Regions from separate parts of the Aeromicrobium choanae genome, predicted to be linked through region 1. Evidence: riboswitches for the same ligand, from Rfam matches in the RefSeq annotation. Region 1 holds a riboswitch; the other holds the start of a gene.
The links. Region 1 has a riboswitch for S-adenosylmethionine ahead of thrC (threonine synthase). Riboswitches for the same ligand answer to the same signal wherever they lie in the genome.

Region 1 (15,353 bases):
CGCGGTGGGAAACCTCATCGGCTCGAGCGTGTACAACCTCGCGCTGATCCTCGGCGTCACGTCGCTCGTCGCCCCGCTGGAGGTGACGAGCGACCTCATCCGCGTCGACCTGCCGCTGATGGCGCTCGTCGCCGTGCTGCTGCTGCCGGTGATGGCGACCGGCCGGCGGGTGTCGCGGGCGGAGGGCGTGGCCGCGGTGGCGGCCTACGTCCTCTACCTGGGCGTCATCCTCACGACGCGCACCTGAGACGATGCGTCCATGGAGAGCCCCCGGCCGCACAGCGACTTCATCCTGACCTTCGCCTGCCCCGACCGGGTCGGCATCGTCGCGGCGATCGCATCGACGCTGGCGCAGGACGGCTGGACGATCACCGAGAGCCAGCAGTACGCCGATCCCGACACCCTGCACTTCTTCATGCGCGTGCGCTTCGCGGCCGATCGCGACGTCGAGCTCGAGGTCATGCGCGCGACGCTCGCGCCGGTGCTCGAGCCGTTCGACATGGACTGGGACCTGCACGACGCCACCGCGCCCCTGCGTGTCGTCGTGATGGTGTCCAAGCAGGGCCACGTCCTGAACAACCTGCTCTTCCACGCGCGCCAGGGCCAGCTGCCCGTCGAGATCGTTGCGGTCGTGTCGAACCACCCCGACTGGCGCGACACCGTGGAGTGGCACGGCATCGAGTTCCACCAGATTCAGGTCACCCCCGAGACCAAGCGCGACACCGAGCAGTTCGTGATCGACCTGATGGACAGCCGCGGCGCCGAGGCGCTCATCCTGGCGCGCTACATGCAGATCCTCACCGACCAGATGTGCCGCGACGTGCACGGCCGGGCCATCAACATCCACCACTCGCTGCTGCCCAGCTTCAAGGGCGCCCGCCCGTACGAGCAGGCCCACCGTCACGGCGTGAAGGTCATCGGCGCCACGGCGCACTACGTGACGGCCGACCTCGACGAGGGGCCGATCATCGAGCAGGACTTCCGTCGCGTCGACCACCGCTCGTCGGCGGCCGAGCTGGCGGCCATGGGCCAGGACCTCGAGGCCCGGGCCCTGGTGAGCGCGGTGCGCGCCCACGCCGAGCACCGGGTGCTGCTGAACGGCATGAAGACGGTCGTCTTCGACTGAGACCCGCCGCGGGAGGCGGGCCGCTCGCTCAGGTGTCGCGTTCCTCTGCACTCGACGCGTCGGCGTCGGCGTCGAGGTCGGCCACGGTGGGTGCCGTGAGCGCCGCCACCGGATCACCCCCGGCGGTCAGGGCGGCGTCGATCCGCTCGTTGGCGTAGCGCAGGATCTCGGCGATCGTGGCCGTCACGGGCACCGCGAGGAACGCGCCCGTGATGCCGAAGATCGAGCCGCCGGCGGTGACGGCCATCAGCACGACGGCCGGGTGCAGGTTCATGCTCTTGCCCTGCAGCATCGGCGAGAGCACGTTGCCCTCGAGCTGCTGCACGGCGACGATCACGGCCAGGATGATGAGGGCGTCCCGCGGGGAGTTGGTCACCAGGGTCACCAGCACGGCGATCGCGCCACTGGCGAACGCACCAACGATCGGGATGAACCCGCCGATGAAGGTGATGACGGCGAGCGGCACCCACAGCGGCTGGCCCACGATCGCCAGCGCGGCGCCGATCAGCACGGCGTCGATGAACGACACGAGCGCTTGGGTGCGGATGAAGCCGCCGAGGGTGTTCCAGGCCCGGTAGAGCATCTCGCGCAGGTGGCCGCCGACGCGGTGGCCGCCGAGGCGCTCGACCCACGGCAGGAAGCGGTGGCCGTCCTTGATGAACAGGAAGGTCAGGATCAGCACCAGCACGGTGTTGAGGACCACGTTCGTGGCCACGCCGATCGTGGAGAGCACGCCGCTGCTGATGTCCCCGGCGCTGTTGCGCAGCCAGTCCTCGACCGAGTCGAGGGCGTTCGAGATCTGACCCGCCTCGATCGGCAGTGGCCCGTTCACGAGCCAGTCCTGAACCTCGCCGACGCCCTTCGCGGCACGATCGGCGATCTCGGGCGCCTCCTCCACGAGCTGGGGGATGAGGATCGAGAACAGGAAGCCGAGCGCCGCGAGGAACGCGAGCATCACGACGCCGGCCGCTGCGGCCGCGGGGACCCCGAGGTCACGCAGGCGCTTGGTCGGCGGGCCGAGCACGGTGGCGAACAGGATCGCCAGCGACACGGGGAACCAGATCATCCAGGTGCGTCCGACGCCCCAGCCGAGCACGTACAGGGCGGCGGCGACGACGATGAGGCGCAGGCCCCAGCGCTGGAGCACGACGAAGCCCTGGTCGATCATCACGGCCCGGTCGCGGATGCGTGTCTCTGTCACTCCGCAACCCTATCCGGGCAGTTCCCAATCCACCGGCTCCGCGCCCTGGGCGGCCAGGGCGGCGTCGGCTCGGCTGAAGGGACGCGAGCCGAAGAACCCGCGCGATGCCGACAGCGGACTGGGATGGGCCGACTCGATCCGGGGCACGTCGCCCAGGCGCGACGCCAGCGACTGGGCGTCGCGGCCCCACAGGATCGCGACGAGCGGGCCACCGCGCTCGACGAGGGCGGCGATCGCGCGGTCGGTGACCGCCTCCCACCCGCGGCCGCGGTGGCTGGCGGCCTCGCCGGGTCGCACGGTCAGGCAGCGGTTGAGCAGCATGACGCCCCGGTCGGCCCACGCCGACAGGTCGCCGTGCGGCGCCGGCGCGATGCCGAGGTCGGCCTCGAGCTCGCGGTAGATGTTGGCCAGGCTGCGCGGCAGCGGCCGCACGTCGGGCCGGACCGAGAACGACAGGCCCATCGGGTGGCCGGGAGTCGGGTAGGGGTCCTGGCCCGTGACGAGCACCCGCACCTGCGCCAGGGGGGTGCGGAAGGCGCGGAAGATCGCGTCCGGCTCGGGCAGGTAGGTGCGGCCGGCGGCGACCTCGGCGCGCAGGAAGTCGCCCATCGCCGCGATCTGGGGTGCGACGGGCTCCATCGCCTCGGCCCAGTCCGGGGCCATCAGGTGCTCGAGGCTCACTCGGGCTTCCTCAGCGCGGTGGGTGCGAGCGCGCTGGCGACGAGGCACAGCGCGAGCGGGACGAGGAAGGCCGTGGTGAGCGGCACCCAGTGGGTCAGCAGCCCGATGATCGAGGGACCGCTGAGCAGGGCCACGTAGCCCATGCCCGTGACCCGCGCGATGATCGCCGCGCCGTGGCGGGGGTCCACGTTGCCCGCCGCGCTGAAGAACTGGGGCACGCACCCCGCGAGCCCGATCCCGACCACCGCCCAGCCGAGGATGGCGATCGCCGGCGTGGGCGCGACGATCGCGATCGCCAGGCCGATCGCTCCCAGGATCGAGGCCCAGCGCACGAAGGGGCCCGGTCCGGTGACGACGACGATGCGGTCCACCACGAGCCGCGTGACGAACATCGTCGCGCTGAAGGCGCCGTAGGCGACCGCGGCCACGGCCTCGGTCGTGCCGAGCTCGTCGCGCAGGTGCACGGTGCTCCAGTCGTAGGCCACGCCCTCGGCGAGCATCAGCGCGAACGCCAGCGCGCCGAGCAGCACGATCCGGGCGGTCCACGGCGGCCGCTCGAGGCCCTCCTCGCGATCCTGCACGTCGTGGTCGAGCAGGTGCGGCCGCACGAGCGCGACGAGCACGAGGCCCAGCAGCGCGAATACCAGGAAGTCCAGGGGCACGGGCCAGCCCAGCGCCAGCATGGTGCCGCCGAGGGCCGAGGCGATGAAGCCGCCGGCGGAGAACCACGCGTGGAACGAGGACATCACCGGCCGGCCGTACGCCCGCTCGACGGTGACCGCCTGGGCGTTCTGGGCCACGTCGACGACGCCGTTGGTGGCGCCGAGGAGACCGAGCGCGGCGGCCAGCGTCCACACGTCGGTCGCCAGGCCCGGCAGCGGGAGGGACAGGCACATCAGCACGAGGGCGACCGTGACGGCGCGCGCGCTGCCGGTGCGGTCGACGAAGAAGCCGGCGGCCTGCATGCCCAGCCACGCGCACGCGCCCATCCACAGCAGCAGCGTGCCGAGGGTGGCCGCGGAGATCCCGGTGCGATCCATGACCACGGGGATGTGCACGATCCAGGCCCCGAGCAGGAAGCCGTTGGAGAACAGGAGGGTGGAGGTCGCCACCCGTGCTCGCCCGATCGTCGCTTCCACCACGGCACGAGTGTAGGAGGGCGTCGATGGGCCCGGCCGGTAGCATGGGCGGGTTGTGTCTTCTGCCATCACCGACTACCGCCGCCTCTGGGGCGCAGCTGGATTCTCGTTCGTCGCGGTGGCGTTCCTGGGGCGCATCCCGCTCGCGATGAGCCAGATGGGCGTGCTGCTGCTCGTGGCCCAGTCCACCGGCAAGTACGGCATCGCCGGCGCCACGGCGGGCGCGCTCGCGGTCGCCAGTGCGATCGGCTCCCCGTTCTTCGGCGCGGCGGCCGACCGGGTCGGGCAGCGGCCCGTCGTGCTCACGCAGTCGATCCTCGGGTCGATCGGTCTCGTCGCGATCGTCGTCTGCTCCGACCGGGGCGTCTCCTCCGGGGCCCTCATCGCGGTCGCGGCGCTCACCGGCCTCGTGATGCCGCAGGTCGGCCCGCTGGCCCGCGTGCGGTGGCGACCGGTCCTGGCCCTGCGGGTCGACGAGGGCCGCATCCGCGAGTCCGAGGTCAACCGCTTCGTCGACCTGGCGTTCTCCTACGAGGGTGCGGGGGACGAGGCGTCCTTCGTGCTCGGCCCGGCGCTCGTCGGCATCCTCGGCGTGCTGGTCGGGGCCGACGGAGCGCTGCTGGCCGCCGCCGTGCTGCTGCTCGTCTTCGGCTCCTGGTTCGCCGTGCACCGCACCGCGGCGCTCGTGCCCCGCGGCAGCGAGCACGCGCCCACGCACGGCGTGAAGCTGTGGACCGCCGCGTTCATCGTGCTGGCGTTCGCCGTCTACCTCATGGGCACGTTCTTCGGCAGCATCCAGGCCGGCTCCACGGTCCTGGCCACCCAGCAGGGCCACCCTGACGTGGCCGGCCTCATCCACGCCGTCCTCGGCATCGGCAGCATGATCGCGGCACTGTCGCTCGCGGCCGTCCCGGTCAGCGTGCTCTACGCCACGCGCATGCTGTGGGCGTCCGGGGCGATGGTCGCGCTGTCCCTGCCGCTGCTGCTCGTGCAGACGATCCCGCAGGTCGTCGCCGTGATCGCGGTGCTGGGCTTCGCGGTGGCGCCCTACCTGATCAGCGCGTTCGCGCTGGCCGGCCTCATCGTGCCGCCCGCGCGGATCGGCACGGCCATGACGTTCATGGCCGGCGCCACCGGCCTCGGCTACGCCACGGGCGCGTCGCTCGCCGGCCGCGCCGCCGACGGCGCGTTCGGCCCGTCGGGGCCCACCCCCGCCTTCGCCGTCACGATCGGGGCGATGGTGGTGGCGTTCGTGGTCTCGGTGGCCACGCAGCGGATCCTGCGCAACGCCCGCATCGTCTCCTGAGTCAGCGCCGCAGCGCGGCGGCCAGCCGGTCGCGGGCCTGCGGCCACTCGTCGTCGAGCATCGAGAACGTCACGGTGTCGCGCCAGGACCCGTCGTCGCGCGGCTTGTGCTTGCGCAGCACGCCCTCACGCTGCGCCCCGAGGCGGGCGATCGCCGCTTGTGACCGTTCGTTGCGGATGTCGGTGTGCCACACGACGCGGACGCAGCCGAGTTCGTCGAACGCGCGGGTGAGGAGCAGCAGCTTGGCCTCGGTGTTCAGGCCGTTGCGCCAGAAGCGACGACCGATCCAGGTGTGGCCGATCGCCACCGTGCGCAGCTCCGCGTCGACGTCGTAGAAGCACGTCATGCCGGCCACCTCGCCGGTGCGCAGGTCGACCTGCGCCCACGGCACGAGCGCCGGGTTGGCCAGCGTGCGCTCGATCCGTGCGGCGGCCACCTCGGGCGTCATCACGTCCCACCCGCGCAGGTGCTCGAAGACGACGGGATCGTCACCGGCCGCGGCGAGGCTGGCGGCGTGATCGGGCCGGAGCGCCTCGAGCCGCACCAGGGTGCCGCTCAGCGTCGCCGGCGTGGTCCAGGGGTCGCTCATGGTCAGCGGGTCAGCCGGTCGAGGAAGGCGATCATCAGCGCCTCGCGGACGCGCGGGGGAGCGACGTCGACGAGGGCGTTGACGGGGCCGAGCCGCTCGGGCACCGCGACCTGGCCACCCTCGCCGGCAAGGCCGGCCAGGGCGAGCAGGCCGTCGAAGGCCTCGTCGTCGAGCGTGTCCGGATCCAGGCCGGCCGCGGCCTCGGCCAGCAGCGGGTCGATCCGGATCGGGCCGGCGGCGGCGGCCGCCGCGACGGACTCGCGCAGCGCCTCCAGGAACTCGGGCACGGACGCGGCGGTGGCCGCCGAGATCGTCAGGTGCAGGTTGGCGGGCTCGTCGCCGAACCGCATCTGCGGCTGGACGAACCAGCCGCGGTCGAGCATCAGGTCGCTGATCGTGAACGGGTCCACGGCGTCGTCGGTGCCCACCACGACGAGGGAGGTGTCGGGGCGCTCCACGAGGTGGAGGTGGTCGATGGCCTCGATGCCCTCGGCGAGCCGTCGGGTGCCGTCGAGGGTGCGCCGGACGAGGTCGCGGTAGCCCTCGTCGCCGATCAGCTGCACCACGGCCCACGCGGCCGCCAGTGGTCCGCCCGACTTGGTGGACTGGGTGGTGGAGTTGAGCATCGTGTAGCCCGGCCAGTCGGCGTGCGCGAAGAACTGGGGGCGGCGCAGGGCGGCGTCGGCGTGCAGCAGCAGCGACACCCCCTTGGGCGTGTAGGCGTACTTGTGCAGGTCAACCGAGATGCTGGTGACCCCCGGCACGGCGAAGTCCCACGCGGGAGCGTCCGGGGTCCACGGGAGGATCCAGCCGCCGATGCACGCGTCCACGTGGAACCGCAGGCCGCGCTCGCGGGTGACGGCCGCGAGGTCCTCGACGGGGTCGATCACGCCATGGGCGTACGACGGCGTGGAGGCGGCCACCAGCACCACGCGGTCGCCGAGCCGGTCGATCGTCTCGGTCATGGCGGCGACGTCGGCGCGATGGCCCGGGCCCACGGGCACGGTCACGAGCTCGACGCCGAAGTAGTGCGCCGCCTTCGCGAACGCGGCGTGGATCGTGGTGGGCACCACCATGGCCGGCCGCTCGACGCCGGCCGCGTCACGGGCGGTCTGCACGGCCAGCAGGATCGACTCGGTGCCACCCGACGTGACGGTGCCGACCACCTCGTCGCCGCCGTGCAGCGCCGATCGGGCGAATCCGACGAGGTCGGACTCCATCGACAGCAGGCTCGGGAACGCGGTGGGGTCGAGGCCGTTCGTGGCGGCGTACATCGCGATCGCCTGCCGGGCCACCTCGTCGGCCTCCTCGAGGCCCGAGTCGTACACGTAGGCCAGGGTCCGGCCGCCGTGCGTGGGGAGGTCCCCCTGCCGGCGAGCGGCGAGCTCGGCCAGGATCTGGTCAGGTGACATCGAGGCTCCTGAGGCGGTCGTCGAGGCGGTAGCCGCGCAGCAGCACGAGGCTGAGGGCGGCCAGGGCGGCGGGCAGCACCGAGAACCCGAGGGCGATCGCGAGGCGGGCGCTGTCGGGCTGGGTCACGGTGACGTCGCCGGTGGAGGACACGTAGCCGCCCGCGGTGAGCACGAGCGCGAAGATCCCCGGCCCGAGGGCCAGCCCCAGCGTCTCGCCCGCGGTCCACACGCCCGTGAAGACGCCGATGCGGTTCGAGCCGCTGCGCTGCGCGTCGTCGGCCGCGACGTCGGGCAGCATCGCCATGGGGAACACCTGGGCGCCGGCGTAGCCGATGCCCACGAGGGCGGCCGCGACGTAGGTCAGGCCCGTCCACCCGGCATGGGCCGTCAGCAGGGCGGCCATGCCGACCACGAGGAACCCGGTGGCCAGTCCGTACCCCGACCGCTTGCCCCGCGTGGCCGCATACCGCTCCCACAGCGGCGTCACCAGCAGCGCCGGTCCGACGAAGGCCACGAAGAGGAATGTGTTGGCGGCGGCGCTGTCGAGCAGGTCGTCGGCGACGTAGGCCACGCCGGCGAGCACCGTGCCGATGGCCGCGGCCTGCACGACGAAGGTCAGCAGGACCGCGCGGAAGTCGGGGTTCGCAGCCACGAGCCGCAGCTGGTCGGCGAAGGTGCCGGCGGCGGTCTCGGTGGGGTGCTCGGGTGCGCCGCGGGTGCCCCACCACGACCCGAGCACGCCGAGCGCGATGAGCACCGCGACGTAGACGCCCATCGCGGCGTGACCGAGCTGGTCGGCCACGATCGGCGCGGTGGCGCCCGACAGCAGGATCGTCAGCGCCAGCACCACCACGCGCCACGTCATGAGCCGCGTGCGCTCGGCGTAGTCCAGGGTCAGCTCGGCCGGCATCGCGACGTACGGCACCTGGAAGAACGCGTAGGCGCTCGCGCAGCCCAGGAAGGCCACGGCCACCCACGCGGCGGCGAGCGCGCTCGGCTCGGAGGGCCCGGCGAACATCACGGCGAAGAGCACCGCGAGCGTGAGGCCGGCGCGGACGAGGAACGGCCGGCGGCGACCCGCGGGATGGGTCGAGCGGTCGCTGATGCGCCCCGCGATCGGGTTGAGGACCACGTCCCAGGCCTTCGGGGCGAAGACCAGGACACCGGCCAGTGCCGCGCCGATGCCGATCTCGTCGGTCAGGTAGGGCAGCAGCAGCAGCCCGGGAACGGTGCCGAAGGTCCCGGTCGCGACACTGCCGAGCGCGTACCCGCGGCGGACCCGGGCGGGAAGCTCAGCCGTCACCGTCGGACGGCCCGATGTCGCGCACGGCCGCGAGCTCGGCCAGGAAGGTGTTGGCCCAGCGCTCGATGTCGTTCTCCATCACCTGCTTGCGCAGGGCGCGCATCCGCTTGCGCAGGTCGACGGGATTGGCCCGCATCGCCCCCAGCAGCGCGTCCTTCATGCCGTTGATGTCGTGCGGGTTGACCTGGAAGGCCTGCTTGAGCTCGCCCGCGGCGCCGGCGAACTCGCTGAGCACGAGCGCGCCGCGGTCGTCCCAGCGGGTGGCGATGTACTCCTTGGCTACGAGGTTCATGCCGTCGCGCAGGGGAGTGACGACCATGACGTCGGCGGCGCGGTACATCGCGGCCATCTCCTCGCGCGGGAACGACGCGTGCAGGTACTGCACCGGCTGCTGGCCGATGCGCCCCATGTCGCCGTTGATCCGCCCGACGAGGCGGTTGATGTCGTCGCGCAGGACGCGGTACTGGTGCACGCGCTCGCGCGACGGGGTGGCCACCTGGACGAAGACGGCGTCGTCCACGTCGATGACGCCGTCGCTGACCAGCTCGCCGAACGCGCGGAGCCGCTGCGGCAGGCCCTTGGTGTAGTCGAGGCGGTCGATGCCGATGAGCACGTGGCGCGGATTGCCCAGGCTGTCGCGGATCTCCTGAGCGCGGGCCGTGACCTCGGGGGTGCGCGAGAGCTGCTCGAAGCCGCGCGCGTCGATCGAGATCGGGTAGGCCCGGGCGAGCACCTTGCGGCCGTCGGGCAGGAACACCGTGTCGCGCACGGTGCGGTGACCCACGCGCTGACGCACGAGGCGGGCGAAGTTCTGCGCACCGCCGGGCATCTGGAAGCCGACGAGGTCGGCGCCGAGCAGGCCCTCGAGGATCTGGCGCCGCCACGGCAGCTGCTGGAACAGCTCGGTGGGCGGGAAGGGGATGTGGAGGAAGAACCCGATCAGCAGGTCGGGGCGCAGCTCGCGCAGCATCTGCGGCACCAACTGCAGCTGGTAGTCCTGCACCCACACCACGGCGCCGGGCGCGGCCAGCGTGGCGGCCTTCTCGGCGAAGCGGCGGTTCACGGTGACGTAGGCGTCCCACCACTCGCGGTGGTACTCGGGCGTGACGACGACGTCGTGGTAGAGCGGCCAGAGCGTGCCGTTGGAGAAGCCCTCGTAGTACTCCTCGACCTCGGACTCCGACAGCGGCACGGGCACGAGGCGCAGTCCGTCGTGCTCGAACTCCTCGAGGTCCTCCTCGGCGGCGCCGTGCCAGCCGATCCACGCACCGCCGCGCAGCTTCATCACGGGCTCGAGGGCGGTGACCAGCCCGCCGGGCGACGTGCGCCAGGAGATCGCGCCGTCGGCGTCGATCAGCCGGTCCACCGGCAGCCGGTTGGCGATCACGAGGAAGTCAGCTTGCTCCGGCGCCATGGGGCCACCTTAGGGGAGAACGGGTGCCCTCGCCCCGGAGTGGGCGTCCGCGCCCGCCGGATTCTGGCAGGGGAATGACAACGGTGTGATTCCGCCGGTACGATCAGGGACATGGCAGCGGTGGAGAGTCACGACCAGGTGGTCAGCGCGGGCGCATTGTCCGACCGCGACCGCGAGATGCTCGAGCTCGAACGCCTGTGGTGGAAGTACGCCGGCGCCAAGGAGCAGGCGATCCGCGACAAGTTCGACATGACCTCGACGCGGTACTACCAGATCCTCAACGCGCTGATCGACTCCGAGGACGCGCTCGCGCACGACCCGCTGCTGGTCAAGCGCCTGCGCCGCCTCCGCTCGCAGCGCCAGCGTCAGCGCCAGGCGCGACGCACCGGCTCCGACCGCTGAAGTGGACCAGCCCCCGCTCGAACCGCGCGACGACCGGCGTGACCCCGAACGGCGCGGCCCGGCCTGGACCGTGATCGTGCTGCCCGCGGTGTGGCTCATCCTGGGGGTCGCCGGCGGGTGGGCGATCATCGAGACCGTCCGCGACGACGCCGCCCCCGCGCAGTCCGCGAAGCGCACCACGACGGGTCCCACGCCCACCGCGAAGGCCACGGCGAAGAAGACGGCCAAGCCCAAGCCGAAGAAGTCCGCGACGCCGAAGACCGAGCCCACCACCGAGCCCACCTCCGAGCCGGCGGCGACGCGCTCGATCGGCGTCTCGGTCTACAACCAGGTCGGGATCGGCGGCCTGGCGGGGCGTGTGGCCGGTCAGGCGCGTGCGGCCGGGTGGACGATCGGGGCGGTCGCCGACTGGCGCGGCAACGTGCCACAGGACACGATCTACTACCCGGCGGGCCGTCAGGGCGAGGCGGCGCTGCTCGGCGGCGACCTGGCCATCTCGCGTCTCATGCCCGCCACCGCGGGCATGTCCGGCACCAACCTCACGGTCGTGCTGGCCAGCCCCCGCTGAGTCCTCGTGACTCCGCGCCATACTTTCCCCATGACCGAACCGGGGGGCACGCTGCTCGCGCTCGACTTCGACGGCACGCTCGCACCGATCGTCGACGACCCCGCATCGGCCTGGATCCATCCCGACTCGCTGGCCGCCCTGCGCCGGCTGGGCCCGGTGCTGCGTGAGCTGACGATCATCACCGGGCGCCCGGTGGAGCAGGTGCGGCGACTGGGCCGCTTCGAGGACGGGCCGGGGCTCGATCGCATGGTCGTGTGCGGCCAGTACGGGGCCGAGCGCTGGGACGCCGCCAGCGGCGAGGTGCGTCGGCCGCACCGCCCGCAGGCCGTCTCCGACCTCGCCGCGCGGCTGCCGCAGTGGCTCGTCGAGCACGACGCCTCCCGGATCCGGATCGAGGACAAGGGACTGGCGATCGCGCTGCACACCCGCGGCGTCGCGCCGGGCCTGCTGGACGAGCTGCGGCCCCAGATCGAGGCCCTCGCGGCCGAGGTCGGCCTGCACCTCGAGCCGGGCCGCCAGGTGATCGAGCTGCGCTCCGCCGGCACCGACAAGGGCCAGACCCTACGGCGCGTGGTCGGCCGCGTCGAGCCTGGCGCCGTGATCTACGCCGGTGACGACCTCGGCGACCTGCCGGCCTTCGAGGAGGGCATCGCCCTGCGCGAGCAGGGGATGGACGTCACGCTCGTGTGCTCGGCCTCCGACGAGCAGGACGCGCTCGTCGCGCTGGCCGACGTGGTGCTCGACGGCCCCGACGCCGTGGCCGCGTGGCTCGGCGATCTCGCCGACCGGTTCGCGCCCGCCTGAGCCTCCGCGTCACCGTCTCGTCATCCGGACGGAGTGGACGTATCGTGAGACGGCCACCTAGTCTGAAGCCACTCATCCCGAGGGGCAGAGGGACACGGCCCGACGAAGCCCCAGCAACCAGCCGATCACCGGCCAGGTGCTAATTCCGTCCGCGGTCGAACGTCGACCCGGAGAGATGAATGGAGTCTTCGTGAGCGTCACGACCCCCGAGACCAGCACCCTCCGCGAGGGTGCCTTCGGCCCCGCCACCGGCCTGAAGTGCCGCGAGTGCGGCGCCACGCGCGAGCTCGGCCCCCACTACGCCTGTTACGACTGCTTCGGCCCGCTGGAGATCGCCTACGACTTCGGCACGGTCACGCGTGAGCAGATCGAGGCCGGGCCGGCCAACATCTGGCGCTACAAGGCGCTGCTGCCCGTCCCCGACGACATCGAGAGCAGCCCGAACCTCGAGCCCGGCTTCACCCGCCTGCTCGACGCCCGCAACCTCGCCGCCGAGCTCGGCCTGGCGAAGCTGTGGGTCAAGGACGACAGCACCAACCCCACCAACTCCTTCAAGGACCGCGTCGTGGCCTGCGCGCTGAGCGCGGCGCGCGAGTTCGGCAGCAAGGTCTTCGCCTGCCCCTCCACCGGCAACCTCGCCAACGCGGTCGCCGCGGCCGGCGCGCGGGCCGGGATCCGCACGGTCGTGTTCATCCCGAGCAACCTCGAGACGCCCAAGCAGGTGAACTCGGCGATCTTCACCGAGAACCTCATCGCGGTCGACGGCAACTACGACGACGTCAACAAGCTGGCCAGCGAGATCGCCGGCGAGGAGGACGGCTGGGCCTTCGTCAACGTGAACGTGCGCCCGTTCTACGCCGAGGGCTCCAAGACGCTCGGGTACGAGATCGCCGAGCAGCTCGGCTGGCGCCTGCCCGACCAGATCGTCATCCCCGTCGCCTCCGGCTCGCAGCTGACCAAGGTGCACAAGGCGTTCGGCGAGCTCATCGCGCTCGGCCTGGTCGAGGACAAGCCCTACCGCGTGTTCGGCGCGCAGGCCACGGGCTGCAACCCCGTCGCCACCGCGTTCAAGGACGGCGTCGACGCGATCCGGCCCGTGCGGCCCGACACGATCGCCAAGTCGCTCGCGATCGGCAATCCGGCCGACGGCATCTACGTGCTCGACATCGCCCGCTCCACCGGCGGCGGCGTCGAGGAGGTCGACGACGAGCAGATCCGCGAGGGGATCGTGCTGCTGGCCCGCACCGAGGGCATCTTCACCGAGACGGCGGGCGGCACGACCGTCGCCGTCCTGAAGAAGCTGGTCGAGACCGGCCAGCTCGACCCGGAGCTGGAGACCGTGGTGATCAACACCGGTCACGGCCTCAAGACGCTCGACGCCGTCTCCGGGTCCGTCGGCGCCCGCGCCACCATCGCCCCCACCTACGACGCCTTCACCGCGGCCGGCATCGCCTGAGCCGTCCGACCGACCCACCCGAGGAGAGCCCCATGGCCGTGTCCGTCCGCATCCCCACGATCCTGCGCAGCTACACGAACGACGAGTCCCAGGTCAGCGCCGAGGGCGACCGCCTCAGCGACGTGCTGGAGTCGCTCGAGTCGACCTACCCCGGCATCCGCGCGCGGATCGTCGACGAGGACGGCAAGCTGCGCCGCTTCGTGAACGTCTACGTGGCGGAGGAGGACGTCCGCTTCGCCGAGGGCCTCGACACCCGCACGCCCGACGGCACCCAGATCTCGGTCATCCCGGCCGTCGCCGGCGGCTGCTGAGTCCCTCCCGAGCAATCCCGCGTAGGAGGATCGGGCCTGCTGCCGATACGCTGGCTCTGGTCCGGCCGCGGACCTTTCCGCGCAGAACAAGGTGGTCTCATGGTGCATGGCACCGTCAAGTGGTTCAACTCCGACAAGGGTTACGGCTTCATCGCCGTCGAGGGCCAGGACGACGTCTTCGTCCACTGGTCCAAGATCGCGATCAACGGGTTCAAGACCCTGGAGGACGGCCAGAACGTCGAGCTGGAGATCGTCGACGGCCCCAAGGGACGTGAGGCCGAGAACGTGCAGCCCCTGCACTAGTGCTTCGGGGGACTGGTGCATCGGGCGACCTCGGGTGCGGGGTCGCTTGAACGGTGGGGATTAGCACTCGTATAGTGAGAGTGCTAGTTCCACTTCTACTTATGTCGGAGACACGCACCCATGGCCAAGTCCATCGCATTCAACGAAGAAGCCCGGCGCGGGCTCGAGCGGGGCATGAACCAGCTCGCCGACGCCGTGAAGGTCACCCTCGGCCCCAAGGGCCGGAACGTCGTCCTGGAGAAGAAGTGGGGAGCCCCCACGATCACGAACGACGGCGTCTCCATCGCCAAGGAGATCGAGCTCGAGGATCCCTACGAGAAGATCGGTGCCGAGCTCGTCAAGGAGGTCGCCAAGAAGACCGACGACGTCGCGGGTGACGGCACCACCACCGCCACCGTCCTGGCCCAGGCGCTCGTGCGCGAGGGTCTGCGCAACGTCGCCGCCGGCGCCAACCCGATGGGCCTGAAGAAGGGCATCGAGATCGCCGTCGAGGCCATCAGCGAGCAGCTGCTCGCCATGGCGAAGGACGTCGAGACCAAGGAGCAGATCGCCTCCACCGCCTCCATCTCCGCCGCTGACACCACGGTCGGCGAGATCATCGCCGAGGCGATGGACAAGGTCGGCAAGGAAGGCGTCATCACGGTCGAGGAGTCGAACACGTTCGGCCTCGACCTCGAGCTGACCGAGGGCATGCGCTTCGACAAGGGTCACCTGTCGGGCTACTTCGTCACCGACCCCGAGCGCATGGAGACCGTGCTCGAGGATCCGTACATCCTGATCGTCAACAGCAAGATCAGCACCGTCAAGGACATGGTCCCGGTGCTGGAGAAGGTCATGCAGACCGGCAAGCCGCTGGCGATCATCGCCGAGGACGTCGAGGGCGAGGCGCTGGCCACCCTCATCGTCAACAAGCTGAAGGGCACCTTCAAGTCCGTCGCCATCAAGGCGCCCGGCTTCGGTGACCGTCGCAAGGCGATGCTGACCGACATCGCGATCCTCACCGGTGGCGAGGTCATCAGCGAGGAGGTCGGCCTCAAGCTCGAGAACGCCGACCTGACGCTGCTCGGCACCGCTCGCAAGGTCGTCACGTCCAAGGACGAGACCACCATCGTCGAGGGTGGCGGCGACGAGGCCCAGATCCAGGGCCGCGTGGCGCAGATCAAGGCCGAGATCGAGAACAGCGACTCGGACTACGACCGCGAGAAGCTCCAGGAGCGCCTCGCGAAGCTGGCCGGCGGCGTGGCCGTCATCAAGGTCGGCGCGGCCACCGAGGTCGAGCTCAAGGAGCGCAAGCACCGCATCGAGGACGCCGTCCGCAACGCCAAGGCGGCCGTTGAG
Region 2 (15,353 bases), 1.7 Mb from region 1:
CCAGCTTCGTGGCGCGGTTCTCGATCGCCTTGAGGAAGGTCGACGACGGCACGTCCGGCAGCGTGCGGACGTGGAAGATGACCACGGCGTCGTGCGTGTCGGCCAGGGATGGCCAGGACTCGTCGAGCCGGTTGACCTCGGCGAACAGACTCACACCCTCGTAGTGCAGGACCGTGACCGAGTACGGCGCGAGCACCTCGGGGACGTCCTCGGTCCGCCAGTGCCCGTCGTCGTCGCGCACGAGTGCGCGGATCCGGGCCTGCTGCTGGGCGCGCACGCAGAACAGCAGCATCGAGATGCCTGCCCCGAGCAGGATCGCCTGCTGCAGCGGCAGCTCCGTCGTGGCCAGGAAGGTGGCGACCATGGCCACGGCGGGCAGGACGCCCGTGCGCAGCACGAGCTTGATGTCCGGGAGCCTGCCCACGATCAGCTCGGCGCCGATGACGATGATCAGGCCGCCGATGACGGGCATCGGGATCAGCTCGGCCGTGCTGCCGGCGACCAGCACGATCGCGGCGAGGAAGATGCCGGCGAAGATCCCGGCCCAGCGCGTCTGCGCCCCGGCGCTGGTCGCGACACCGGTGCGCGAGAGCGAACCGCCCGTCGGGAGTGCCTGGAAGAAGCCGCCGGCGAGATTCGCCACGCCCTGGGCCGTGAAGTCGCCGGACACGCTGGTGCGCGAGCCGTCCGGGTTCGGGACCGCCGCGCCGATGCCGGCGGCCTGCGCCAGCGCGACGAGCGCCACGGCCACCGCCCCGACCAGCAGGTCCGGGATCGCCGACCAGTCGGGCATGACGGGAGCCGGCAGGGCGTTCGGAATGGCCCCGATGTCACCGACCTGCTCCACGTCCGCCCCCACGACGACCACCGCGACGGTGGCCACCACCAGCGCGATGAGGATCGCGAACGGCTCGAGCCGCCGCACCGCGTGCGCCAGCGCCCAGGCGATCACCGTGCCGACGGCGACCGCGACGGCGACCGGGTCCCACTGACCGACGTGGGTGGCCGCGTCGACGAACTTGGCGAGCGTGTTGTGCCGATCGGTCTCGTAGTCCGTCGCGTCCCCGATCACCCCCGCGATGATCTGCACGGCGATGCCCGTCGTGAAGCCCGTCATCACCGCGTTGGACACGAAGCTCATGAGCGAGCCCATCCGCAGCAGCCCGAACACGACCATGATGACGCCGACGAGCACCGTCAGCATCGCCACATTGCCGATGTCGTCGGCCTTCAGCCCCGCCTCGGACAGGACGCTCTGCGAGGTCAGCGCGATCGCCGAGGTCAGCGTCGTGACCATGAGCACCGTGCGGTTGAACACCGCGCCGACCGCGGTCGACACCATGCCCGAGTACAGGCCCAGCAGCGGGTTGAACCCGCCGATGCTGGCGTAGGCCATCCCCTCGGGGATGCTGAAGAGCCCCGTCACGAATCCCGAGACGGCGTCCTGTCGGGTGGGCCTGCCCAGCTTCGACGGGTTCACGGTGTCACGGGGTGACGATGGCGAAGTTCTTGTCCCCCGGATCGAGGACCGAGGTCAGCGTGCCGAGAGCGCTCGCGTCACCGCTGATCTCGATCCCGGCGGCCGCCAGACCGGCCGCGTCGAGCCCGCCCGCGAGCGCGGGGAGTGCGCGACGCGTGGCCGTGATCGTGGCGTCGGGATCACCTTTCTGGGGCCGGGCACTGTAGGTGAGGACGCCGTTCGCGAGCCACAGCCGGTACCGCTGGTCGGCGTCCGTCAGCACGACGTCGATCGAGAGCTTCGCGTCCCACGCACGAGGTCCGTTGACCTGGATCGCGATCGCGTCGAACAGCATCTCCGGCGTGAGCTGACCGAGGACGTCGGGCGCGTTGGTCTCCGTGGGCGTTCCGAACTGGCCGTCGCGCAGCTCCACGGCGCCGGAGAGGTAGAAGTCGCGCCACGTGCCGTTCTCGGAGCCGTATCCGAGCTGCTCGTAGGTGTCGGCGAGCACCTCCCGGGCTCCCGCGTGCTCCGGCTCGGCGAACACGGCGTGATTGCCGATCTCCGCGGCCCAGCGGTAGTCGCCCTCGGCGAACGCCTCCTCGGCCGCGGCGACGATCGCGTCGATGCCGCCGGCGAGCCTGACGTAGCGCTTCGCACGCTCGACCGGGACGTGCTCCCACAGGTGCGCCGGGTTGCCGTCGAACCAGCCCAGGTAGCGCTGGTAGATCGCCTTCACGTTGTGGCTCACGGAGCCGTAGTAGCCGCGCGCGTGCCAAGCGTTCTCCAGCGCCGGCGGCAGCTCGATCGCCTCAGCGATCTCCGGGCCGACCATGCCCTGGTTCAGCATCCGCAGGGTCTGGTCGTGCAGGTACCCGTACAGGTCGCGCTGCGCGGTGAGGAACTCCACCACCCGGTCGTTCCCCCACGTCGGCCAGTGGTGGGACGCGAAGACGACGTCGGTGTCGGCGGCGAAGAGGTCGATCGCCTCCGTCAGGTAGCCGGACCACTCGTGCGGGTCGCGCACCACCGCACCGCGGAGCGTCAGGATGTTGTGCAGCGTGTGGGTCGCGTTCTCCGCGGCGCACAGCGCCCTGAACTCGGGGAAGTAGAAGTGCATCTCCGCTGGCGCCTCGGAGCCGGGAGCCATCTGGAAGATGATCCGCACCCCGTCGACGACCTCCTCCTGGCCGGTCGTGGTGATGTCGAGGGTCGGGGGAATCAGCGTGACGGTGCCGGTCGACGTCGTCTGTCCGAGCCCGGCGCCCACCTGTCCGCGAGGCCCGCGCGCCAGCGCCGCGCCGTACATGTAGCCCGCGCGACGACCCATCGCCGGGCCGGCGTAGACGTTCTCGGCGACCGCGTGCTCGAGGAATCCCTCGGGCGCCAGGATCGGCACCTGTCCGGACGTCACGTCGGCCTCGTCGACCACGCCGCGGACGCCTCCGAAGTGGTCGACGTGGCAATGCGTGTAGATCACCGCCGTGACGCGACGGTCCCCGCGGTGCTCGCGGTACAGCGCGATGGCGGCAGCGGCCGTCTCCTGCGAAATCAGCGGGTCGATGACGATGACGCCCGTGTCACCCTCGACGAACGTGACGTTCGACAGGTCGAACCCGCGCACCTGGTAGATCCCCTCGACGACCTCGAAGAGTCCCTGGCGGGCCACGAGGGTCGACTGACGCCACAGGCTGGGGTTGACGCTGTCAGGGGCCTCACCCCCGACGAAGTCGTAGGTGTCTCCGTCCCAGACGACGTCGCCGGCGGCGTTGCGGATCGCGCCCGGCTCGAGCCGCGCGATGAGTCCGCGCTCGGCGTCCTCGAAGTCACGGGTGTCGGAGAAGGGGAGCCGCTCGAGCACGTCGCGCTGCTGGTCGACGATCGTGGGCTCGGGATCCTTCGGCGTCGTCGCCATGATGCGTGGTCCTCTCGGTCTCGACAGGGGACGAAGATGTCCGCCCCTCCATCGTGGATCGGACGCGCCCGGCTCGCATCATTCCGTCGGGATGAGGCGCTTCTGCGCCCCGCCCGTCAGACCCCGACCGGCGCGCAGGCGGCGGCAGTGGCGACGAGCCGGTCGACGTCGAGCGAGGCCGGCGTGGGCCGCGGGTCGTTCGCGACGACCCAGACGCCCGCCTCACGGCGGTACTCGGCGGACCGCTCCCCCGAGACCCAGGCGCGCACTCCGTCCAGCAGGCGCTCGACGTCCTCGGCCTGACTGCCGACGCCGACGCTCGCACGGATCGCGCCCTCGCCCCAGCCGAGGCGGTCGAGCAGCGGGTGGGCGCAGAAGCGGCCGTCGCGGACGGACACGCCGTGCTCGGCGGCCAGGAACGCCGCGAGCAGCCCGGGATCCACCCCCTCGACGCGGAAGGTGACGACACCGATCGGCTCGGCCGAGTCCGTCCAGATGCGCGCCACCTCGGCGCCGGGCACGTCGGCCAGCCCCTCCACGAGCCTCGACCGGAGCGCGGACTCGTGCGCGGCGACCCGCTCGGGCGGCAGCGACGAGAGCGCCTCGGCCGCGGACGCGAGCGCGACCGCGCCGATGAGGTTCGGGGTGCCCGCCTCGTGCCGCGCCGGGCCGTCGGTCCACTCGACCTCGTCCTCGGTGATCCGACGGACGGCACCGCCACCCGCCAGGTAGGGCTCGACTCCCTCGAGCCAGTCGCCGCGTCCCACGAGCGCCCCGGCGCCGAACGGCGCGTGCAGCTTGTGGCCGGAGAAGGCGACGTAGTCGACCCCCGACTCCGCCAGCGAGAGCCCACGATGGGCCAACAGCTGGGCGCCGTCGACGAAGACCCGCGCGCCGTACCGGTGGGCGAGGTCGACGAGCGCGTCGAGCGGAAGGGACTCGCCGGTCACGTTCGACGCCCCGGTCACCGCCACGAGGGCAACTTGCCGGCTCGAGAGCGCGGACGCCAGCGCCTTCAGCGAGGCGGCCACCGTGGGCTGGACGCCGATCACCTCGCACCCACCGAGGCTGCGGCGCCACGGCAGCAGGTTCGCGTGGTGCTCCACGTCGAGCACCAGCACGCGCCCGGGCACCGCCCCGGCCAGCAGGTTGGTCGCGTCCGTGGTGTTGCGGGTGAAGATCGTGACGTCCCCGGACCGCTCTCCGACGAAGGCGCCGACCGCGCGGCGCGCCTGCTCGTACAGCGCGGTCGACACCTGCGAGGCGTAGCCGGCGCCGCGGTGGACGCTGGCGTACCAGGGCAGGACGGCGTTGACGCGCTCGGCGACCGAGACGAGCGCCGGCGCGCTGGCGGCGCCGTCGAGGTTGACGTGACGCACCACGCGCCCGTCGACGAGCGGGACCGTGACGTCGGCGCCCACCAGGGGCAGCAGCGGACAGTCGACGTGGGACAGGGAAGACGACATGGAGGACCTCCGGGAGACTCGCGCTTGCCCAGGCCGGTCGGCCGGGGCCCGGTCGTCACCCGGAGCACCCCACCGCGAGGAGGGTTGCCGACCAGCAAGCCGGGGCTGTGCGTCGAGACGCGCTGGCACTCGTGACCGTGGGCAGGAGCCTGCCAGCGCTGCTCGGCTACCACGGCATATCTCAACATGCGGACGCTGTCTCTCATTCTGAGATGCGTCGGAGACGGCGCGGCGGACCGACAGGATCAGCCTCAGCGCTCGGGATCCGACCCGCGCCGATCTCGAGGAGGAGCCACGTGGACACGTGGAACCTGGTGGCCCTGGCCGTGACGTTCGGCCTGTTCGCGGGTGTGTGGGTCCTGGGACGCATCGGCGTCAACTTCGCCGTGCTCACGATCGGCGCGCTGGTCGTCGGCGCCGCCGTCGGGGTCGTGTTCCGCGACCACGTCGACTACCTCGCGCCGATCGGCCGGATCTACATCAACCTGCTGCTCGCCATCGTGGCGCCGCTGGTGATCGTCTCGATCCTGTCCAGCGTCACGTCGCTGGGATCGACCGCGAAGCTGCGCACGATCGGCGTCTCCTCGACGCTGTGGCTGCTCGGGACGAACCTCATCGCGATCCTGCTCACGCTCGGCCTGACCCTCGAGCTGGGGATCGGCAGGAACGCCGACCTGGAGACCGCGGGCGTCGACACGCGGTCGCTCGACGAGATCCAGAAGCCGTTCGCCGAGGTCTTCATCGGCTTCTTCCCGACGAACATCGTCAAGGACGTGTCGGAGAACAACATCATCCCGATCATCGTCTTCACGCTGCTGATCGCGGTGGCGACCGCGCTGGTGGCCGAGCGCTCGCCCCAGAAGGTGGCGCCCTTCCTGAGCCTCGTCGAGGCCGGCCGCGTGATCATCTACCGGGCCGTCGGCTTCGTCATCGCCCTGACGCCCTACGCCGTGCTCGTGCTGACCGCCGGCGCCGCCTCCTCGGCCGTCGGCAGGCGCGACCAGCTGCTGTCGCTGCTGAGCCTGCTCATCGTCGGCTACGTCGCCTGCTTCGCCCACACGTTCGTCGTCAACGCCGTGATCCTGCGCTCCGCGGCCCACGTGAGCCCGCTGGCGTTCTTCCGCAAGATCTTCCCGGCGCAGAGCACCGCGTTCACCACCCAGAGCAGCGCGGGCACGCTGCCCGTCACCACCATGGTCCTCACCCAGCGCGTGGGCGTGCCGTCCGACATCGCGGGCTTCACCGCGCCGCTCGGCACCACCATCGGGATGCCCGGCTGCGCGGGGATCTGGCCCGTGATGCTGGCCGTGTACGCCGTCAACGGGCTGGGCCTGAGCTACGGCCTGGCCGACTACGCGCTGCTCGTGGTGCTGTGCCTCGTGGTGTCGATCGGCACTGCCGGAGTGCCCGGGACGGCCACGATCGTCGCGACCACCGTGCTGGCCGCCGCCGGGCTCCCGCTCGAGGTCGTCATCCTCACGCTGCCCATCAGCGCGATCGTCGACATGGCTCGCACCATGACGAACGTGACGGCCGCGGCGGTCGTCACCACCGTCGTCGCCCGCCGGGCCGGCCGCCTCGACGACGACGTCTTCGCCGGTCGCAAGCAGGCCGTCGTCCCCCACGAGGCCTCGGCGCGCGAGCGCCTCGACGCCGCCCTGGGCGACGTCACCGTCCCGTCGGGGGTGCCGGTCGGCGCCTGCTCGATCGACGACCGCCCCACCGAACCGCGCCGATCCCTCGGCGCCCGCTGACCACCCGACCCACACCTCTTCCGAAGGAGTCCCCCCGTGACCACCACCCAGCGCCGTCTCCCCCGGCCCCTGCACCTGCTCCTGGCGTTCCTGCTCGGCACCACGATCCTGCTGTCGGGTCAGGGCCTGTTCGTGCCCGCGTCGGCCGCGAGCATCACGTGGGTCGACGGCGGTGACGACCAGCCGTGCCTCAACGACGACAACGGCCGGGCCCTCGACGCCCTGCCCAGCGACCAGTGGTGCACCCCGATCAACGGCTGCTACCAGGACGACGACGGCAAGTACGTCCTCCCCAGCCGCAAGACCGGCATCTGGCAGGGCAACCCGAAGGACGTGAAGTACGCCGACGAGATCAAGGCGGAGCCGGCGCCGAAGCCGACGGCCAAGCCCACGACGAAGCCGACCACCAAGCCGGCCACGAAGCCCACCGCGAAGCCGACGACGAAGCCCACGGACAAGACCACGGGGACGGGCGCTCCCGCGGCGGGCGCCGACGAGCTCGGGGTCGACGAGAACGAGGTCGTCGCCGAGGGCGCTCCCTCCGCCCCGGCCGCGCCGGTGCTGAAGGTCGACGGCAAGGACGTCACCGTGACCTGGCAGCCCAGCCCCGACGCCGAGCTGGAGAGTGTCACCGGCTACGTGCTGCGCTTCAGCGGCGCCGACCCGGTCCAGCTGGACGCCACCACCACGACGCACACGTTCACCGACCAGCCCGACGGCACCTACCGCGCCGCGGTGCGCGCCGTGAACGAGACCGGCGAGTCGCCTTCCTCGCCCCCGTCCGAGATCGCCACGGTCGGCGCTCCGGTCACCGAGGTCGTCGGCACCGTCGCCGTGACCGGTGACCTCGAGCCCGGCGCCGCCGTCACGATCACCGGCACGGGCTTCGCCACCGACGTGCCCGAGCTGACGATCGAGCTGCACTCCACCCCGGTCGTCCTGGGCACCGTCGCGACGGATGCGAAGGGCTCCTTCACGACGGCCGTCACGATCCCCGAGACCGTCGAGGCGGGCGACCACTCGCTCGTCGTGCTCTTCGAGGGGACCGAGATCACCAGCACCCCGGTCGAGGTCGGTGGCGGCGAGATCGTCGCGGCCGCCGCGGTCGACGAGGTCGTCGAGACCGTTCCTCCGCACACCGGCCTGGCCCTGCTGGTGGCGCTGGCGCTGGCCGGCGGGCTCTCCCTGTTCTGGCACGTCCTGACGGGCCGGCGCCGCGCCGCCCGCAGCCGGCTGGCGGGGGTGGTCGCCTGAGCACGGCGCCTCCCAGGAACGGGACGGCTGGACTGCCCGACATCCGCACGCCCGGCAATCCAGCCCACCGACTCACGAGATCTCTCTTCTGAACCGGCCTGCCCAGTGTGGCAGGAGAAAGCGACACCATCACCATGACCACCCCCCTTCGCCTCCCGTTGCGCCGCGGCCTCGCGGCCGCAGCGGTGGGCGCCCTCACGGCCTCGCTGCTCGCCATCACGCCGGCGACCGCCCAGGCCGCCCCCACCCCGACCGTCGGCGTCACCGTCGACTACTTCGACGACGTGTACGACGACCTCGGCGCCAGCAGCGTCTTCGAGACCGTGACGATCGAGCGGTTCGAGTACCTGCTCAAGAACCAGACAGGCAACGTCGCCTTCTTCATCGGCGACCCGTCCGACCCCTCCAGCCAGGCGACCATCGCCCACGTGAACCGGGTCGCGAAGGCGCGGGGCATCTCGAAGATCTACAACTTCACGCCCAAGCTCGACGGCGACTCCCTCAACGTCTGGGACCTGGCCGACTCGGGGCTGAGCGAGGCCGGCCGGACGTTCTACGGGAACGTCGGCAACCGTCTCATCACGGACTACCTGAACAAGGACGTCGAGACCACGTTCACGAAGAACGCGGCGACGGACCCCTACCTGTTCGTCTACAACAAGGACCGTCAGGTCGGCGGTGTGGAGGACCGGATCGTGGCCGCCCTCGCCGGCGCGAAGACCGCGGCCGACCTGGACACGCCGGCCGAGGTCGACGCCTACGAGGACCAGGTCGAGGCCACGCTCGGCAGCGTCGGCTCGTACGCGACGAACACGAACTTCACCTTCCAGAAGGACGAGGTCAACCGCCGCCACAGCGCGTCCTACCCCAACGCCGAGACCCACGGCGGGGAGATCCTCACCGACGCCGACTCCACGGACGGCTTCCGCATCCAGACCGTCACCTACCCCGAGCTGCTCCACCTGCTCGACCAGCCCGGGGACATCCCGCTGCTGTTCGGCGGCACGTGGTGCCACAACACGCGGGCGATCATCAAGCAGGTGAATGCCGACGCGCAGACCTACGGGGTCAGGACGGTCTACAACTTCGACTTCTCGCTGTTCTCGACCGGCAACGGCGGGTCTGACCTCGGTCACATCCGCGACAACGCGCTGCCCACCACCGAGGACGGGGTCACGAAGGTCTCGCGTCCCTCGCACCTGTACGGCGATCTCGTCAACGATCGCCTGACCAACGCGATCACCCAGTACCGGACCACCCAGGACGTCGCGGATCTCGGGGGCGGCAGCGTCAACGCCGTGTCGTACTTCCCCGGTGGCGACACGTCGAAGACGGCGAAGCAGGCCCGCAAGATCCAGGTCGGCCACGTGCTCACCTACAACAAGGACCACGTGGACGCGCTCGGTGAGCGCGCGCCCGTCGTGGACCAGGCCATCCGGCGGAACGACGACGGAGGCAACACCGAGCACATGACCGAGTGGTGGTACGTGGCCGGCCGCGACCTGCCCCTGGGCGACGCGGCCCTCCGGGGCTCGCTCAACCCCGCCAGCGAGGCGGGCGCGAACTCCCTGCAGAGCCAGCGTGCCTTCGCCAAGGAGGCCGTCGCCGAGATCGACACCGTGTTCCGCGGCCTGGCGGGCCGGTCGCACGCCAGCACCACGACCGTCGCCGAGGTCGGCCCGGTCTCGGTGGGCGGAACGCCGACGCTCGACGTGTCGGTCGCCGCGGCGGGCTACGCGCCGTTCATCTCGCTCAACTCGGCCAACGCCAACACGGCGCTGCTGACCGACACCGGCAGGCCCTCCGGGCTCGTCGCGGTCTTCGACGGAGCCGAGAAGGTGGGCCAGGCGCGTCTCAAGCGCAACGGCACCGCCAGCATCACCCTCCCGGCCCAGCCGGCCGGTGAGAGCGACCTGACCGTCCGGTACCTGGGGCGCGGCGACGTCATCGATCCGTCCCAGACGACGGTGTCGTTCGCGGTGGCCGGTGACCCCTCCACCACCACCCTCGCCGCTCCCCCGTCGCTCACCTTCGGGACCGGCGGATCGGTGACCGCCACGGTCACCGAGGGTGCGACGGGTTCGGTGCGGCTGCAGGGACTGCCCGGCGACCCGGTCACCGGGACGATCGAGAACGGCGTCGCGTCGCTGGCCGTCCCCACCTCGACGCCGGCAGGCCGCTACACGCTCCTCGCCCGGTACACCGGTGACGACAGGTTCGGTGCGTCGGAGTCCGAGCCGGTCGAGCTCGTCGTCGGCAAGGCCAACGCCGCGCTCAAGGCCACGGTCGCCGGGACCCGCTACGGAACGGCGCCGGTGGTGAAGGCCACCGTCACCGGCCCCGCGGGAGTCACGCCCACCGGCACCGTCACCGTCACGACGGGCGGGAAGTCGTACGTCGGACGCGTGAGCGGCGCGGGTGCGGCCTCGGTCGCGCTGCCCCGCACGCTGACGCCGAAGGCGTACGCGCTGACGATCGTCTACAGCGGCGACGCCAACGTGCGGGCCGCCAGCACGACGAGCCGGGTGACCGTCGCCAAGGGCGCCGTCGGATCCGTCAAGCTCAAGCCGAGGAAGACGGTCCGCGCGAAGAAGGTCACGGCCGCCACGGTGACGGTCGCGACGCCCAGCGGGCTGGCGAAGGCCACCGGCAAGGTCAGGATCGTCCTGAAGCGCGGCTCCAGCACGAAGGCCGTGGTGGCCACCGTCCGCTCGGGTCGCGCCACGGTGAAGCTGCCGAAGCTCACCAAGGGCACGTGGACCGCCAAGGTCTCGTACCTGGGCAGCACCACCTACACGGGCAGGACCGTCACCACGAAGGTGAAGGTCAAGGGCTGACCCGCCGGCACTGAGCGAGGGGCCCCGACCGTCATCGGTCGGGGCCCCTCGTCGCAGTCTCAGCGTGGAACGGTCACGAGCGGACCGGCCCGGAGAGTGGCCGCGGCGTCACGCTGGTGGAGCCCGGCCTGACCCACGCCGCGTTGTCGGTGGTCAGGCGCGCCCCGCAGGCGCTGCAGGACTCGCCCTGCGTGCTCTCCTGCCCACAGCTGCGGCAGATCACGCGCAAGTGGCCCGACGCCTCCGCGGGCGGATCGTGCTTCTCGGCCCAGAGGGCGTAGGCGTGGAGCACCGGCAGTGCGTCCGCGCCGGCCTCGGTGAGCCGATAGTCGTAGCGGGGCCTGGCGCCGTCGCGGTAGGGCTCGCGCACCACGAGACCCGCCTCGATCATGTCGGCGAGGCGCTTCGTGAGCACGTTGTCGGCGGCACCGGTGCGGTCGCGCAGCTCGTCGAAGCGGCTGGCCCCGGCGAACAGCTCACGCAGGACCAGCAGGACCCACGGGTCGCCGAGGACGTGGATCCCCCGTGCCATGGGGCACGCCTTGCCTGACCAGTCCGAGCGCAGCACCACGAGGCCTCACCTTCCTTCGGAGTCGATGCTACTCACTTGCTTCAAGCAAGTCACCCTTCTAGGCTGCCACCGTGACCGACTCCCTCCGCGCCAGCCACCGCTCCGGCGGCACCTTCCTGCCCGCCGTCGCCGTGAGCTGCGCCGCCGTGCTGATCGCGATGGACCTGTTCGTCATCAACCTCGCCTTCGAGGCCATCAGCTCGGACTTCCCGGAAGCCGCTCCCCAGACGATGTCGTGGGTGATCAACGCCTACGCGGTGGTCTTCGCGGCACTCCTCGTGCCGGCGGGACGCCTGGCCGACAAGTACGGACGCCGGAAGCTCTTCCGGCTCGGGCTCTCGGTCTTCGCCGTGGGCGCCCTCGGCGCCGCGCTCTCGGGCGACGTCTTCGTGCTCATCGCGGCACGCGGGCTGCAGGGCATGGGAGCAGCCCTCTTCGTCCCGACCGGGCTGGCCCTCCTGCTGGCCTCGTCCCCCGTCTCGCGCCACACGTCGATGCTGGCGGTGTGGACCGCCGTGGGGTCGGTGGCCGCCGCGGGCGGTCCGATCCTGGGTGGCGCGCTGACGCAGGTGAACTGGCGGTGGATCTTCCTCATCAGCCTTCCGGTGATCCTCGTCGCGCTGGCCACGTCGGTCACCCTGGCGGAGACTCCGAAGAAGGAGACGCGGGTACCCGACCTGGCGGGCTCGGCGCTGCTCGCCGTGAGCGTTGGCACGCTGGTCGCGGGCCTGTCGTACGTCCGGGACCGCGGCCTCACCGACCCCGGACTCCTCGCGCTGTTCGCCGTCTCCGCGATCGCCCTGGCGTGGTTCACGCGCCGGTGCATGACGCAGCCCGTGCCCGCCCTGGACCTGAGCGTGTTCAAGGACGCGACGTTCGCCTGGGCGACGTTCGGCATCGCGACCTACTTCGTCGGCTTCGCGATCCTGCTGCTCGGCGGAAGCCTCATGCTGACCCGCGTCTGGGCCCTGGATCCCCTGACCGCCGGACTGATCTTCTCGCTCGGGCCCCTGACGGCAGGCGTCACCGCCGTGACGATGGGTCGCACCGACATGTCCCCGCGGCTGCTGGCCGCGGTGGGTGGCCTGCTCCTCGCGCTGGCCGGCCTCTTGTGGCTCGTGCTCCTCGACACGCAGACGACCTCGCTCCCGGTGTTCTTCGCGGGAATGGTCGTCTCGGGACTCGGGGCGGGCTCCGGACAGGTCGGCTTCCTCGCGGCGGGCACCAGCCGGCTGGAGTCCTCGGAGTTCGCTGCGGGAACGGGCATCATCAACACCGCGCGTCAGGTCGGCTCCGCCCTCGGCGTCTCGATACTGGTGGCGATCACCGGCGCGAGCGTGCTGGTCGACGACTTCAGCGGGGCGTGGCTCGCCGTGACGATCGCGAGCCTCGTGGCGACCGGTACGACGGTGTTCATGCGCCCGGCGCACGACCCCCTCAGCGTCTAGGCGGACACGTCACCGGGCGCGCGTCACCGACGGCGCCAGCTCGAGATCCGGCGCGATCTCCCCCAGGAGGTCGCGGACGCGGGCGTCGAGGTCGGCGATGATCCGGTGCACGGTGGTCTCGTCCTGGCCGCCCGGGTCGTCGACCGGCCAGTCACGGTAGGTGACGCCGGGGACGTACGGGCACTCCTCGCCGCAGCCGAGCGTGATGGCCAGGTCGCTGGCGGCGATCATCTCGCGCGTCAAGTGCTTCGGGCGCTCGCGCGAGGTGTCCAGACCGAGTTGCTCGAGCGCGGCGGCGACCTCCGGGTGCACGTGCTCGCCCGGCTGCGTGCCCGCCGAGAGCGCGACGACGCGGCCCTGGGCGTAGTGCTCGGTCAGCAGGCGCGCCGCCACGGAGCGTCCGCCGTTGCGGACGCAGGCGAAGACGACCTGGGGCTGGTGCGTTGCGGTCATGGGGTGACTCCTTGGCGGGTGTCGGGGAAGAAGCGGCGCGCCCACAGGCTGACGTAGACGAGCCCGACGAGGACGGGAACCTCGATCAGCGGCCCGACGACGCCGGCCAGGGCCTGACCGCTGGTGGCGCCGTAGACCGCGATGGCCACGGCGATGGCGAGCTCGAAGTTGTTGCCGGCCGCGGTGAACGCGATCGTGGTCGAGCGGGCGTAGCCCAGCCCCGCGAGGCGCGCGAGCCACAGCGAGCCCGCCCACATGATCGCGAAGTAGAGCACGAGCGGGACTGCGATCCGCGCGACGTCGAGCGGCTGGCGGGTGATCTGGTCGCCCTGGAGCGCGAACAGCAGCACGATGGTGAACAGCAGGCCGTAGAGCGCCCACGGCCCCAGCCTCGGCAGGAAGCGCTCCTCGTACCACTGCCGTCCGCGGCGGCGCTCCCCCACGACGCGCGTGAGGTAGCCGGCCGCCAGCGGGATGCCCAGGAACACCAGCACGCTCCCGGCGATCTGCCACGGCGAGACGTCCAGGCCCGCGGAGGACAGGCCCAGCCAGCCCGGCAGCACGTCGAGGTAGAACCAGCCCAGCAGGGCGAACGCGAGCACCTGGAAGACCGAGTTGACGGCCACCAGGACCGCCGCCGCCTCACGGTCGCCGCACGCGAGGTCGTTCCAGATGATCACCATCGCGATGCAGCGGGCGAGCCCCACGATGATGAGGCCGGTGCGGTACTCGGGCAGGTCGGGCAGCAGCAGCCAGGCGAGCGCGAACATCAGCGCCGGCCCGATCAGCCAGTTGAGCACCAGCGACAGCACCATCGTGCGGGTGTCGCGGGCGACCGCGCCGACCTCGTCGTACCGGACCTTGGCCAGCACCGGGTACATCATCACGAGCAGGCCGACGGCGATCGGCAGCGACACCGACCCGATCGTCACCGCATCGAGCGCCGTCGCCACCCCGGGAACGGCCCTGCCGAGGACCAGTCCGGCGAGCATCGCCAGGCCGATCCAGACCGGCAGGAAGCGGTCGAGCGTGGACAGCCGCTGTCCGACCGGCGCCTCCACCGTCATGCGGTCGGCTTCGTGGCGCGGACGATGGCCCCGTGCATCCCCGGCACGGCCTCGTGGGTGAACTCGACCTCGGCATCGACGAATCCGACCGCGGCGAGGCCGTCGAGGTACTCCGAGCGCGACAGGGCGCCGGCGATGCAGCCGACGTACGAGCCGCGATCGGCCCGCGCGCCCGCGTCGAGGTGGTCCTCGGCGACGACGTCGGAGATGCCGATCCGCCCGCCGGGCACCAGCACGCGGTACATCTCCGCGATCACCCTCGGCTTGTCGACCGACAGGTTGATGACGCAGTTCGAGATCACCACGTCGACCGACGCGTCGGGCAGCGGCACGTCCTCGATGGTGCCCTTGAGGAACTCCACGTTGGTCGCGCCGGCCTTGGCGGCGTTCTGGCGGGCCAGGTCGAGCATCTCCTCGGTCATGTCCACGCCGTAGGCGAACCCGGACTCACCCACGCGACGGGCCGAGAGCAGCACGTCGATGCCGCCACCGGAGCCGAGGTCGAGCACGCGCTCCCCCTCGGCCAGCGCGGCGACGGCCGTGGGGTTGCCACAGCCGAGGCTGGCCGCGACGGCCTCCGCCGGCAGCTCCTGCTGCTGGTCGGTGTCGTAGAGCACCGCGCCGAAGGACTCGTCGACATCCACGGCCCCGCCGCAGCACGACGAGCCGCCACAGCCGTCTCCCTCGACCTTCAGGGCGGCCTCGGCGTACCGGGCGCGCACCTCCTCCTGGACTTCCTGCGGGGACTTCTGCGTGGTGGTCATGACCGCTCCTCGGGCTCCGTGCATCCATGTCGTATCGGCGGATGTCGATGTATCGAGATTCTTCGATGTATCGACGTTTGTCAATACGTCTGGCAGGATGGGTCCATGACCACGCGCACGGCACTCCCCCTGCTGGACGACGGCGCCTGCTGCTCCCCCGTGACCGGCGGCGTGCTCGATGCCGAGGAGGCGCAGCGCCTCGCGAAGATGTTCAAGGCGCTCGGCGACCCCACGCGCGTCCGGCTGCTGTCGATCATCGCGGCCGGCGCGGACCGCGAGGCCTGCATCTGCGACCTGACCGAGCCGGTCGGACTCTCCCAGCCCACGGTCTCGCATCACATGAAGCAGCTGGTCGACGCCGGCCT

Region 2: another riboswitch for S-adenosylmethionine. It lies ahead of B5D60_RS01835 (aminotransferase class V-fold PLP-dependent enzyme); the one in region 1 lies ahead of thrC (threonine synthase).

Annotation. Positions count from the first base shown of each region.
Region 1 covers NZ_LT796768.1:2,039,294-2,054,646, forward strand. Annotated here, with positions in the region: gene B5D60_RS09780 (sodium:calcium antiporter) at 1-247, shown strand, start outside; gene purU (formyltetrahydrofolate deformylase) at 260-1,126, shown strand; gene B5D60_RS09790 (AI-2E family transporter) at 1,155-2,327, opposite strand; gene B5D60_RS09795 (uracil-DNA glycosylase) at 2,337-3,008, opposite strand; gene B5D60_RS09800 (MFS transporter) at 3,005-4,150, opposite strand; gene B5D60_RS09805 (MFS transporter) at 4,203-5,453, shown strand; gene B5D60_RS09810 (GNAT family N-acetyltransferase) at 5,455-6,042, opposite strand; gene B5D60_RS09815 (pyridoxal phosphate-dependent decarboxylase family protein) at 6,045-7,454, opposite strand; gene B5D60_RS09820 (MFS transporter) at 7,444-8,757, opposite strand; gene B5D60_RS09825 (alpha,alpha-trehalose-phosphate synthase (UDP-forming)) at 8,747-10,171, opposite strand; gene B5D60_RS09830 (DUF3263 domain-containing protein) at 10,283-10,573, shown strand; gene B5D60_RS09835 (LytR C-terminal domain-containing protein) at 10,575-11,141, shown strand; gene otsB (trehalose-phosphatase) at 11,172-11,945, shown strand; SAM riboswitch class I at 12,015-12,127, shown strand; gene thrC (threonine synthase) at 12,121-13,401, shown strand; gene B5D60_RS09850 (ubiquitin-like small modifier protein 1) at 13,434-13,712, shown strand; gene B5D60_RS09855 (cold-shock protein) at 13,812-14,015, shown strand; gene groL (chaperonin GroEL) at 14,136-15,353, shown strand, end outside.
Region 2 covers NZ_LT796768.1:381,230-396,582, forward strand. Annotated here, with positions in the region: gene B5D60_RS01825 (SulP family inorganic anion transporter) at 1-1,480, opposite strand, end outside; gene B5D60_RS01830 (alkyl/aryl-sulfatase) at 1,485-3,374, opposite strand; gene B5D60_RS01835 (aminotransferase class V-fold PLP-dependent enzyme) at 3,491-4,840, opposite strand; SAM riboswitch class IV at 4,856-4,977, opposite strand; gene B5D60_RS01840 (dicarboxylate/amino acid:cation symporter) at 5,137-6,594, shown strand; gene B5D60_RS01845 (fibronectin type III domain-containing protein) at 6,631-7,848, shown strand; gene B5D60_RS01850 (Ig-like domain-containing protein) at 7,983-10,685, shown strand; gene B5D60_RS01855 (winged helix-turn-helix transcriptional regulator) at 10,759-11,217, opposite strand; gene B5D60_RS01860 (MFS transporter) at 11,328-12,704, shown strand; gene B5D60_RS01865 (arsenate-mycothiol transferase ArsC) at 12,714-13,157, opposite strand; gene arsB (ACR3 family arsenite efflux transporter) at 13,154-14,224, opposite strand; gene arsM (arsenite methyltransferase) at 14,221-14,988, opposite strand; gene B5D60_RS01880 (ArsR/SmtB family transcription factor) at 15,094-15,353, shown strand, end outside.